DNA from 3 places in the Nocardia sp. NPDC047654 genome. Region 3 is predicted to be linked to each of the others. Evidence: riboswitches for the same ligand, from Rfam matches in the RefSeq annotation. Region 3 holds a riboswitch; each other region holds the start of a gene.
The links. Region 3 has a riboswitch for S-adenosylmethionine ahead of ACGF7Y_RS34100 (amino acid ABC transporter permease). Riboswitches for the same ligand answer to the same signal wherever they lie in the genome.
Positions count from the first base shown of each region.

Region 1: another riboswitch for S-adenosylmethionine. It lies ahead of ACGF7Y_RS18155 (homoserine O-acetyltransferase); the one in region 3 lies ahead of ACGF7Y_RS34100 (amino acid ABC transporter permease).
Region 2: another riboswitch for S-adenosylmethionine. It lies ahead of ACGF7Y_RS11930 (rhodanese-like domain-containing protein); the one in region 3 lies ahead of ACGF7Y_RS34100 (amino acid ABC transporter permease).

Region 1 covers NZ_JBIDDF010000005.1:219,349-222,753, forward strand. Annotated here, with positions in the region: gene ACGF7Y_RS18145 (nitroreductase family protein) at 1-65, opposite strand, end outside; gene ACGF7Y_RS18150 (helix-turn-helix domain-containing protein) at 135-512, shown strand; gene ACGF7Y_RS18155 (homoserine O-acetyltransferase) at 570-1,727, opposite strand; SAM riboswitch class IV at 1,929-2,039, opposite strand; gene ACGF7Y_RS18160 (TetR family transcriptional regulator) at 2,092-2,805, opposite strand; gene ACGF7Y_RS18165 (MFS transporter) at 2,939-3,405, shown strand, end outside.
Region 2 covers NZ_JBIDDF010000002.1:770,904-774,308, reverse strand. Annotated here, with positions in the region: gene ACGF7Y_RS11940 (serine/threonine-protein kinase) at 1-382, shown strand, start outside; gene ACGF7Y_RS11935 (O-succinylhomoserine sulfhydrylase) at 406-1,620, opposite strand; gene ACGF7Y_RS11930 (rhodanese-like domain-containing protein) at 1,617-2,033, opposite strand; SAM riboswitch class IV at 2,048-2,164, opposite strand; gene ACGF7Y_RS11925 (hypothetical protein) at 2,228-2,677, opposite strand; gene ACGF7Y_RS11920 (FAD-dependent oxidoreductase) at 3,053-3,405, shown strand, end outside.
Region 3 covers NZ_JBIDDF010000024.1:24,397-27,801, reverse strand. Annotated here, with positions in the region: gene ACGF7Y_RS34110 (glycosyltransferase) at 1-368, shown strand, start outside; gene ACGF7Y_RS34105 (hypothetical protein) at 372-1,079, opposite strand; SAM riboswitch class I at 1,465-1,558, shown strand; gene ACGF7Y_RS34100 (amino acid ABC transporter permease) at 1,586-2,593, shown strand; gene ACGF7Y_RS34095 (amino acid ABC transporter ATP-binding protein) at 2,590-3,357, shown strand; gene ACGF7Y_RS34090 (ABC transporter substrate-binding protein) at 3,357-3,405, shown strand, end outside.

The sequences.
Region 1 (3,405 bases), on a different contig from region 3:
CGGTAATGCCGGACGGTGCGGCGGGTTCGAATGGCTTCGGCAATCGAAAGTGTCTGCGTTTCCATGATTCTTACTATCGGAGAGTGACCCTCGAATAGGAAGAAGGCACTAAATAGTGCGCTACACTCCGAAAGGTGCCCACATACCTCGAAGGTTCCGGTCTCCCCGCGGATGTGTACTCCGCGAAGTGCCCTACGCGGGAGGTTCTCGACCACATCGCGGGCAAATGGACGGTGCTGATCATCGACGCACTCGCGGACGGCACCATGCGCTATACCGATCTGCGCAACCGCATCGAGGGCATCTCCCAGAAGATGCTGACGCAAACTCTGCGGCAATTGGAGGCGGACGGATTCGTCACGCGCACAGTGCATCCGACGGTTCCCCCCCGCGTCGACTACACCCTCACCGACCTCGGCCACAGTCTGCGCACGCCGATCGCGGCGCTGCGGGATTGGATCGAAAGCAACATCAACCGGATCGAGGCGGCGCGACGAGGCGCGGCGCTCTGAGCGTGGGGCAGACAGTGCTCGGAACGTCGCGCGCGGACGCTTCGGCGCGGCGGATCTTCAGCGTTCGGGTCGCACACCCGCCCGGGCCAGTCGCATGGTCTCGGTCAGCAGCTTCGAGACCGCCGCCGCCTCGGTGAGGAATCCGTCGTGCCCGTCGCGGGAGTGCACGACTTCCAATCCGTCGCAACCGGGCAGCAGATCGGCGAGTTCCTGCTGGGTCCGCAGCGGGTACAGCCGGTCGGAGTCGACGCCGCCGACCACGCACGGCACCGGCGTCGCCGCGAGCGCCGCCTCGACGCCGCCCCGGCCCCGGCCCACGTCGTGCCGGTTCATCGCCTCGGTCAGCAGCACATAGGTGGCGGGATCGAAGCGCTTGCACAGCTTTTCGGCCTGGTGGTCCAGGTAGCTCTGCACCGCGTAGCGGCCGCCGTGCCACGGGTCTTCGTCGCCCTGGGGCTTGTTCTCGAACCGGTGGTCGAGTTCGAATTCGGTGCGGTAGGTCAGGTGGGCGATCCGCCGGGCCAGGGCCATGCCCGTCAGCGGGGCGCGGCCGGTGCCGTGATAGTCGCCGCCCTGCCAGTCCGGATCGGCCTTGATCGCCGCGATCTGGGTGGTCTGGGTACCGATCTGGTCGGCGGTGGCGCGGGCGCCGACCGCGAGCACCAGCGCCGCCGCGACCCGCTCCGGTGCGCCGACCATCCACTCCAGCACCCGCATGCCGCCCATCGAACCGCCGACAACGGCGGCGAGCCGCTCGACACCGAGCAGGTCGAACAGAGCGGCCTCGGCGGTCACCTGATCGCGGATGGAGATCTCGGGAAATCGCGCGCCCCAAGGTTTCCCGTCCGGCGCGGGACTCGACGGCCCGGTGCTGCCCTTGCAGCCGCCGAGCACGTTCGTCGCGATCACACACCATTCGTCGGTGTCCAGCGGAGCACCCGGGCCGACCATGCCGTCCCACCAGCCGGGCATCTCGTGCACGTCGTCGGACTTGCCGACGACGTGCGAGTCGCCGGTGAGCGCGTGTTCGACCAGCACGATATTGTCCAGGCCGGGGGAGAGCTCGCCCCAGCGCTGCACCGCGAGGTGGACGTCCGGGATGACCGCGCCGTTCTCCAGTCGCACGTCCCCGATGGCGATGGCGCCGAGCTGTCCATCCGGGGGCGGCAGGACGTTGCCGGAGGTCCGCGTGCTCGGTTCGGTGCTCACGGTCACGTCGCCGCCGTCGCGAAGCAGGCGCGTAGATCGCCCGGAATGTCCACGGTGGCGGCCACGCGGCTGTACGGCGCTGCCGGGTCCTGCTCGGTCCCGGGCGCGGTGAATTCACTCATGGTTTGCTCCCAAAAGGTGTTCGCCGGTACAGCAAGGGTTAGCGGTGTGTGGGTAACGAACAACAACACATGCCGGCGACCTCCTGTTACGCGCTTGCTCCCGACTCTCGGGAGCCAGGTCATCACCCGGAGCACCCCACCGCGGTTGGAGGGTTGCCGACCAGCGAGCCGGGGCTTGGCGCTGGTACTCATAACCTGCCCGGCATCATAACCGGCGGGCGGTCGGCGTCCGAAATCCTCCGCCGAACTCACTGGTCCGCGACGGTCGCCGCCCCGCAGCAGGTGCGTACGAATTCGTCGTACGCCTCGGTGAACGCGGTGCGCCCCGCCCTGGTCGCGGTCGCCAGGTCCTCGTCCAGGAACGCATCGTCGGAGCACTCCATGCCGATGTGGCCGATCAGTTGCCAGGTGCCGACGAGGAGCCGCACCGCGCGCGCGTCCGGTTCGGTGCCGAGGCGCTCGGCGACCACCGCCGCGATCGCCGTGTTCTTGTCGTCGGCGAGTTCCATGCTGCGCGCGCTGACCGAAGGGCTGCTGCGCAGGATCCGTTGCATCTTCTGGAACTGCCGGAACGACAACGGGTCGGCCTCGCCACCCTCGGCGGCTTGATCGACCACGTGCAGGAAGGCCGCGAGCAGCGCCTGTAGTTCGTTACCCGTGCGTGGCTGCTCGCGCAGCGTCTCGGCGATCGTGCGCCCGAAATCCTGGACCGGTCCGAGGACGATGTCCTCTTTGCTCTCGAAATAGCGGTTGATCGTGCGCGGCGAGACGTCCGCCACGTTGGCGATCTGCTCGATCGTGGTCGCGTCGAAGCCCTGCGTGTCGCACAGATCCAGGGCGGCCGCGATGATGCGCAACCTCGTCTGCTGCTTCTTGCGTTCGCGCAGCCCTGGGGTCGCGGGGGCGCTCGCGGCGCGGTCGGCCGCAGCGCTCGCGCCCATCGGCGTCGATGACTCGAGCATGACCCCATGGTAACGCAACCTGTTGTTTTCCTGTCCTTAACGGTCAAATGTCGTAGTACGACACTTTTCTCTTGACGACAAATGTCGCTCGATGACAGGATGGCTTCCGACATCGAAGGACGAGGAGACGACCGTGACGGAACCCGGGACAGCGGCGCACGCGCCGCGGAAAACGGCCGCTTCAGCGCGCTGGCTCGCGCTGACAGTGATCGCATTAGCCCAGCTCATGGTGGTGCTGGACGCCACAATCGTGACTATCTCGCTGCCGTTCGCGCAGCGTGATCTCGACATCAGCGACGGCAACCGGCAATGGATGCTCACCGCCTACACGCTGATCTTCGGCGGCTTGCTGCTGCTGGGCGGCAGGCTGGCCGACTACCTCGGCCGCCGCCGGATCTTCATCGTCGGCCTGATCGGCTTCGCGGGTGCTTCGGCGCTGGCCGGGCTCGCTCAAACCGGGGCGGAACTGTTCGCCGGGCGCGCGTTGCAGGGTGCGTTCGCCGCGCTGCTGGCCCCGGCCGCGCTCTCGCTGCTGTCGGTGACCTTCACCGAGCCCGGAGAGCGGGCCACCGCGTTCGGTGTGTTCGCGGGCATTTCCGC
Region 2 (3,405 bases), on a different contig from region 3:
GCGCGACGGGAACCTCGCTTTCACCGTGATCGATGTACGCGCCACCGACCCGGCGAGCACCGGCGATTCCCACACGGTCGTGACGCTGACGGTCACCAATGTGTCCGGCGACGAACAAGTTCTCGCCGTCGCCGATCAACGGCTGGTCACCACTGGCGGCCGCTCCGTCGCACCCGACGCGGCGGTCACCGCGAAACTCAATTCGCCCGGCGAGGACTTCACGCGCATCGCCGGTGGCCGTGTCAGCACCGTCCGGCTGGCCTTCGACCTGCCCGGCAAGAACAAGAACGGCAAGAAGAACGACAAGAAGGACGAGGCACCGAGTCATCTGATCCTGCACGGCGCACCGTCGTCACCCGGCGTCACCGTGCCGATCGGCTGACCGATCGTGCGACCGTTCGCGGCTCAGGAGAGGGCGGTGTCCAAGTCGGCGAGGAGGTCTTCGACGTCTTCCAGCCCCACCGAGATACGCACGACGCCGTCGGTCAGGCCGATGGTGGCCCGGCCTTCGGGCCCCATGGCGCGGTGGGTCGTGGTGGCCGGGTGCGTGATCAGGGTCTTCGCGTCACCGAGGTTGTTGGAGATGTCGACGATGCGCAACCGGTTGAGGACTTCGAAAGCGCGCTTCTTCGCCTCGTTCTCGGGTGCGCTCAGCTCGAAGGTGATCACGGTGCCGCCCGCGCTCATCTGACTGGTGGCCAGCGCGTGCTGCGGATGAGATTCCAGGAACGGGTACCGCACCCAGCTGACGGCCGGGTTGTCCTCCAAGAAACGGGCGATGCGCAAGGCGGACTCCGCCGAGTGGCGTACCCGCAGCGGCATCGTCTCCAGGCCCTTGAGCAGGGTCCACGCGTTGAACGGGCTCAGCGCCGGACCGGTATGGCGCATCAGCGTTTTCACCGGGCCGTCGATGTAGTCCTGGGCGCCGAGGATCGCGCCGCCGAGCACGCGGCCCTGCCCATCGATGTGCTTGGTGCCCGAGTAGACCACCACGTCGGCGCCGAGTTCGAAGCCACGTTGCAGCAGCGGAGTGGCGAACACGTTGTCCAGCACCACTTTCGCACCCGCCGCGTGCGCCAGCTCGGTCACCCGGCGCACGTCGACCAAGGTCTGCATCGGATTGGCGGGCGTCTCGAAGAACACCGCCTGGGTCGGCACCGACAGCGCCTGCTCCCACTGATCGAGATCCTCGCCGTCGACGAAGACGGTCTCCACGCCCCAGCGCGGCAGGATCTCGTTGCACACCACGAAGCACGAGCCGAACAGGCTGCGCGCGGCGACGAGCCGGTCACCCGCCTTCAGCAGCGCGCCCAGCGCGGTGAACACCGCGGACATGCCGCTGGCGGTGGCGAAGCACGCCTCGGCGCCGTCGATCAGGCGCATCCGCTCCTCGAACATGGCCACCGTGGGGTTGCCGTAGCGGGAGTAGACGAAGTGCTCGACCTCGCCGGTGAACGCGGCCTCGGCGGCCTCGGCGCTCTCGTAGACGAAGCCGGAGGTCAGATAGAGCGCTTCGGCGGTTTCCTCGAAACCGGAGCGCCGCAGCCCGCCGCGCACGCCCAGCGTCGCGGGACCGACGCCGTCGGGCAGCGGCTTGTCGAACGCGCCGCCGGTGATCACGACTGCCGCCAGGGCAATCCGAGGGCACGCCAGCCCGCGCCGCCGCGATGCCCGAATTCGTCGAGCGGGCCTTCGAAGCCCTCGAGCACGTTGTAGGAGGTGCGGTAACCCGCTGAGGTGGCGGCGATCGCCGCACCGATCGAACGCTGACCGGAGCGACAGAGGAAGACGACGGGAGCCTCGGGATCGTGGCCGTCGAGCGCTTGCTTCAACTGCTCGACGAACGTCTCGTTGCGCGCGCCCGTGGAATCGACCCACTCGATCAGCACGGTCGGCCGTTCGATCGAACTGGTGTCGGGGACGCCGACGAACTTCCACTCCGCTTCCGTCCGCACGTCCACGAGGACGGCCTCGGGATCGTCCCGCAACAGCTCCCAAGCCTGCTGTGGGGTGATGTCACCGGCATAACTCATGTGCACCTCCTGCGAATCCGCACTTGCCGCGCCCGGGACCAGGGCGCCGCCAGGTCGTCACCCGGAGCACCCCACCGCGGAGGAGGGTTGCCGACCAGTAATGCCGGGGCTTGACACTGGTTCTCATGACCTTCGACTGAGATTGCACCGACCCGGGTCACCCTGTCAAACGGTGGCGCACACTGCGCGAACGCTCAGGTGCAGACCAGCCACTTACCGCCGGATCGGGTGAGATTCCAGGTCGAGGTCCGCTCCTGCCCGTCCACCTTCGTGGTCACGGTCGCCTTCCCTCGGTCGCCGTCCATGATCGGACTGTCGATTTTCGTGATCTCGACCAGCTTTCCGGCGCCGTCCTGCCCCGCCAGCGGCGAGCGGGTCGCGTCGAAACCCTGGCACGCGGTGCCGGGCGGCGGCACGGCGTCGCTGCGGTTGGAGCCGTCGACGAAGTTGCGGACGGCCGCCGCGATGCGGTCGGCTTCTGTGACATTTTTCTCAGCGGGCGACAGCACGCCGCCGAGCACGATCGCGATCAGCACGATCGCCGCGACCACCGCGGCCGCGATGAACGGGGCCGCCGAGCGCTTGTCGGTCTGATCGACCCGGATGATCTCGTCCTCGCCCGGGGTCGGCTGCTGTTCGGTCATGGCTCGATGATCCCTGGTCGGCGCGGGTATCGAGCGCTCGACCCCCGGCTGCGGACCGGGGTGGCGCCGGCCGGGTCCGGGCGTCCGCGATAGGCCGCGCGCGAGCGGGTAAGCGACGATTGTGGCTTTCGACGGCAGCCGCCGAGTTCACGCACCGACGCGGGGTGGCATCGGCCATCCCGATAGAATCGCGGGACGGCGGCCTGCTGTCATAGCGAATCGGCAGCTCCACGCCGCGGCGAACGGAGCACCGTGCAGCCACGAGCCGGCAACGCAGGCGTGCGCCCCGAGGGCGCGACCGAGCCGGTGCGTCAACTTAGCCTAAGCTAAGCCAGACGTCATTAATTGTTTCGACCGTAAGGTGCGCGTAAAGAGATGACCGAACAGAGTGCAGTAGAGGATGGCGGTGTTCGCGAGCCCTCCGTGGTGACGCAGGCTTCCTCCGCCGGGCCTGACGCGCACACCGCGAGGACCCGCCCGCTCCGCATCGCGATCGTGGGCGCCGGACCGGCCGGGATCTACGCCGCCGACGCATTGATGAAGTCCGATGCCGAGGTGAGCATCGACCTGTACGAGCGCATGCCCGCGCCGTTCGGGTTGATCCGCTACGGCGTCGCGCCGGACCACCCGCGCATCAAGGGCATCATCACCGCCCTGCACAAGGTGCTGGACAAGCCGCAGGTGCGCCTGCTGGGCAATATCGACTACGGCACCGACATCACGCTGGA
Region 3 (3,405 bases):
TGGACGCGGGCTACACCCGCTGGCTCTGGTCGGCCTACGACGGCACGATCGCAGGCGGAGCGGCGGTGGGACTCGTTGCGGCCCTTGCCTATTGGGTACCGCCCGCGGCCGCCGTGCTCGGCAGGGGCGCGGTCCGCCGGACGGGCGCGATCGGCTGGCTCGCCGCCGTCGCCGGGCGCCTGCTGGCCCGCTCGACCGAGACCGGCGGCCCGCTGGGACGCGCGGACGTGCCCGCCGCCCTCGCGCATCCGGTGTCGGTGGCGGCGTATCTGCTGCTGTGGGTGCGTTCGCACCTGGCCCGCCGTCGCGGCACGGCGCACTGGAAGGGGCGTTCGCTCCCAGGAGCGGCGCCGCGCCGCGACAGTTGAATCTCACGGGACCGCGGTGATTCCGACCGTCGGCAGGAAGAAGCAGGACTTGGCGCCGTTCTGCACCGTGCCGAACACCGCGGCGAGAACGGTGCCCTTGCCGGTGTCCACCGGGACCGCCCGCACCCCGCCCATGGGGAGGGCCGCGAAGAGGAAGTCCCGGATCGCCTGCTCGGCCACCGGCCGCTGGTCCGCGGGAACGGCAGCGGGGATCATCGCGCGGGCGATGTCGGCCAGCGGCCCCATGGCGGCCGTTCCGCTGCGTCCGTTGCTCAGATTGAGCCAGGCCACCTGCATTCCCGCGGTATTCGCGCCGTCCGGCCCGAGGCCGTAGGGCACGAAGGTGAACATGGCTTGCCCGGCCTTGACGGCGCTGAGGTCCAGTCCGGGAAGCTGCACGGTGTTCTTCGGCCACGGCCCGGGTATGGCTCCGGCCACCGCGGGCGCCAGCCCGGCCGTGGTGTTGTCGAGGCAGAACGCCGACGCGCTCGGGTACGCGAACGGCTGGATACCGAGCGCGCGCAGCGCGTCGAGCGCGGTTTGATAGGCGCCGAACAAGTCACCGGGGGCGGCGATCGGCGCGGAGAGATCGGAGAACGCGGGAATCGTGGCATCCGGAGCCGCGAACGCGGCACCCGGCCCGGCAAACGCGAGGGCGACCGAACAGGTCGCGACAGCGGACAATTGGGTCAGACGACGCAAAGTGATCACGAAACCTCCTCATCGGCGGAACGATCGAGGGGCACAGTACTCCGGCAAACGGCTCCAACAGCACGGATTGCGTACAGCAATTTCGCGGCGAGTCTCGTTTGCCCGAAACATGCTTCCGCGTGGCCGACCCGCGTTCCCCAGCCCTGGCGATACCCGTATGCTGCATCGGACCGCCGTCATCCGGCGCTGGATGCCCCTCCGCGAGGACGCGACCGGTTCGCACCGCCCCTCGGCGAAGCAGCGCACGTCTGGTTACTACAAAGACTCGATCAACTGGCGTGGACAAGGTCTACGCTCACGCTGATTACTTCTCTTGTCCCAGCCTTCCCTTGCTGGGCATCATGATTCGGCTCGGCCCTGACATCGGTTGACAGGGGGTCGGCGCCAACCATCCAGAGCGACCGAGAGACCTGGCTCGTCGACGTCGCAGCAACCCCCCGGTAACCGGGTGCGGGTGCTTCCGCCGGGACCGATGGAGGAACCGAAGTGATCATCGAGGACCCCTCGTGAGTGCGTCCACCGCACCCGCCCCCGCCCCGGCGCGCGAACCGGACCCGACCGGCACACCCCTCCGCGCGCCGGACGCCGCCGAGTACGGCACGCCGCCGACCGTGGCCAAGACCTGGCATCCCTGGCGCTGGGTGGTCAGTGCCGTCGCGCTGATCCTGCTCGCCCAGTTCGTGCACGGGCTGGCCACCAACCCCGGGTGGGACTGGCCGACGTTCGCGCAGTACATCACCGCGAAGTCGGTGCTGTCGGCGTTGCGGGTCACCTTGGAGCTGACCGCATGGGGTACGGCGCTGGGCTTTCTGCTCGGCACCGCGCTCGCGGTCGCCCGGCTGTCGAACAATCCGGTGCTGCGGGTGATCTCGTGGGTCTACATCTGGGCGTTCCGTTCGATCCCGCTGATCGTGCAACTGCTGTTCTGGTTCAACATCGCCTACCTGTACCGGACCGTGTCGATCGGCATCCCGTTCGGGCCCGCGCTGTTCACCTTCGAGGTGAACGGGGTGATCAGCGGTTTCACCGCCGCCGTGATCGGCTTGGCCCTGCATCAGGCGGCGTATTCGGCCGAGATCATCCGGGCCGGGTTCATCGCGGTGGACGCCGGTCAGCTGGAAGCCGCCGCCGCGCTGGGGATCCCACGGCTGCGGCAGTTCCGCACGGTGGTGGCGCCGCAGGCCATGCGCTCGATCCTGCCGAACGCGACCAACGAGGTGATCAGCCTGTTCAAGGGCACCTCGATCGTGTCGGTGATGGCGATCGCCGAGCTGTTCTACCAGGTCCAGGTCATCTACGGGCGCAACGGGCGGGTGGTGCCGCTGCTGATGGTCGCGACGGTCTGGTACATCGTGCTCACCACCGTGCTGTCGGTGGCGCAGTACTACATCGAACGCCACTACGCCAAGGGCGCGCACCGCACGCCGCCGCCGACACCGCTGCGACGCGCGTGGCAGAAGCTGCGCGAGGTCGCCGAGGCCGGTCCCGCCGCACCGCGCGGAGCGACCAGATGAGCGCGGCCCCCGCCGTGGAGGTCCGCGGCGTCCGGAAATCCTTCGGCGCGCATCCGGTGCTGCGCGGCATCGATCTCACCGTGCGCTCCGGCGAAGTGGTCACCGTGATCGGTCCGTCCGGTTCGGGCAAGTCGACCCTGCTGCGCGTGGTGAACCACCTGGAGTCGCTGGACGCGGGCACCGTGCGCATCGACGGCGAGCTGATCGGCTATCGGCTGCGCCGCGACCGCCTGCACGCGCTGCCCGACCGCGAAGTGCGCAAGCAGCGCTCGCGAATCGGCTTCGTCTTCCAGCAGTTCAATCTGTTCCCCCACCTGACCGTGCTCGAGAACGTCACGCTCGCACCGCTTTCCGCGCAGCGGCGCGACCGGACCGAGGTGGAGCGCGAGGCGCACCGGCTGCTGGAGCGGGTCGGTATCGGACAGTTGGCCGACGCGTATCCGCGCCGGTTGTCGGGCGGGCAGCAGCAACGGGTGGCCATCGCGCGGGCGCTGGCGCTGCGGCCGCGGGTGATCCTGTTCGACGAACCCACCTCCGCGCTGGACCCGGAACTGGTCGGCGAGGTGCTCGACGTGATCCGCGATCTCGCGCACGGCGGCACCGCACTGGTGATCGTCACGCACGAAATCGGTTTCGCCCGTGAGGTGGCCGACGCCGTGGTGTTCCTCGACGAGGGCGTCATCGTCGAGCAGGGCCCGCCCTCGGCCGTGCTCGACCATCCCGAACACCCGCGCACCCGCGCCTTCCTTTCCCGAGTCCGCTGATGAACAGGTATCCGATGAAGTTCTCCGCCATGGTCACCGCCGCCGCGA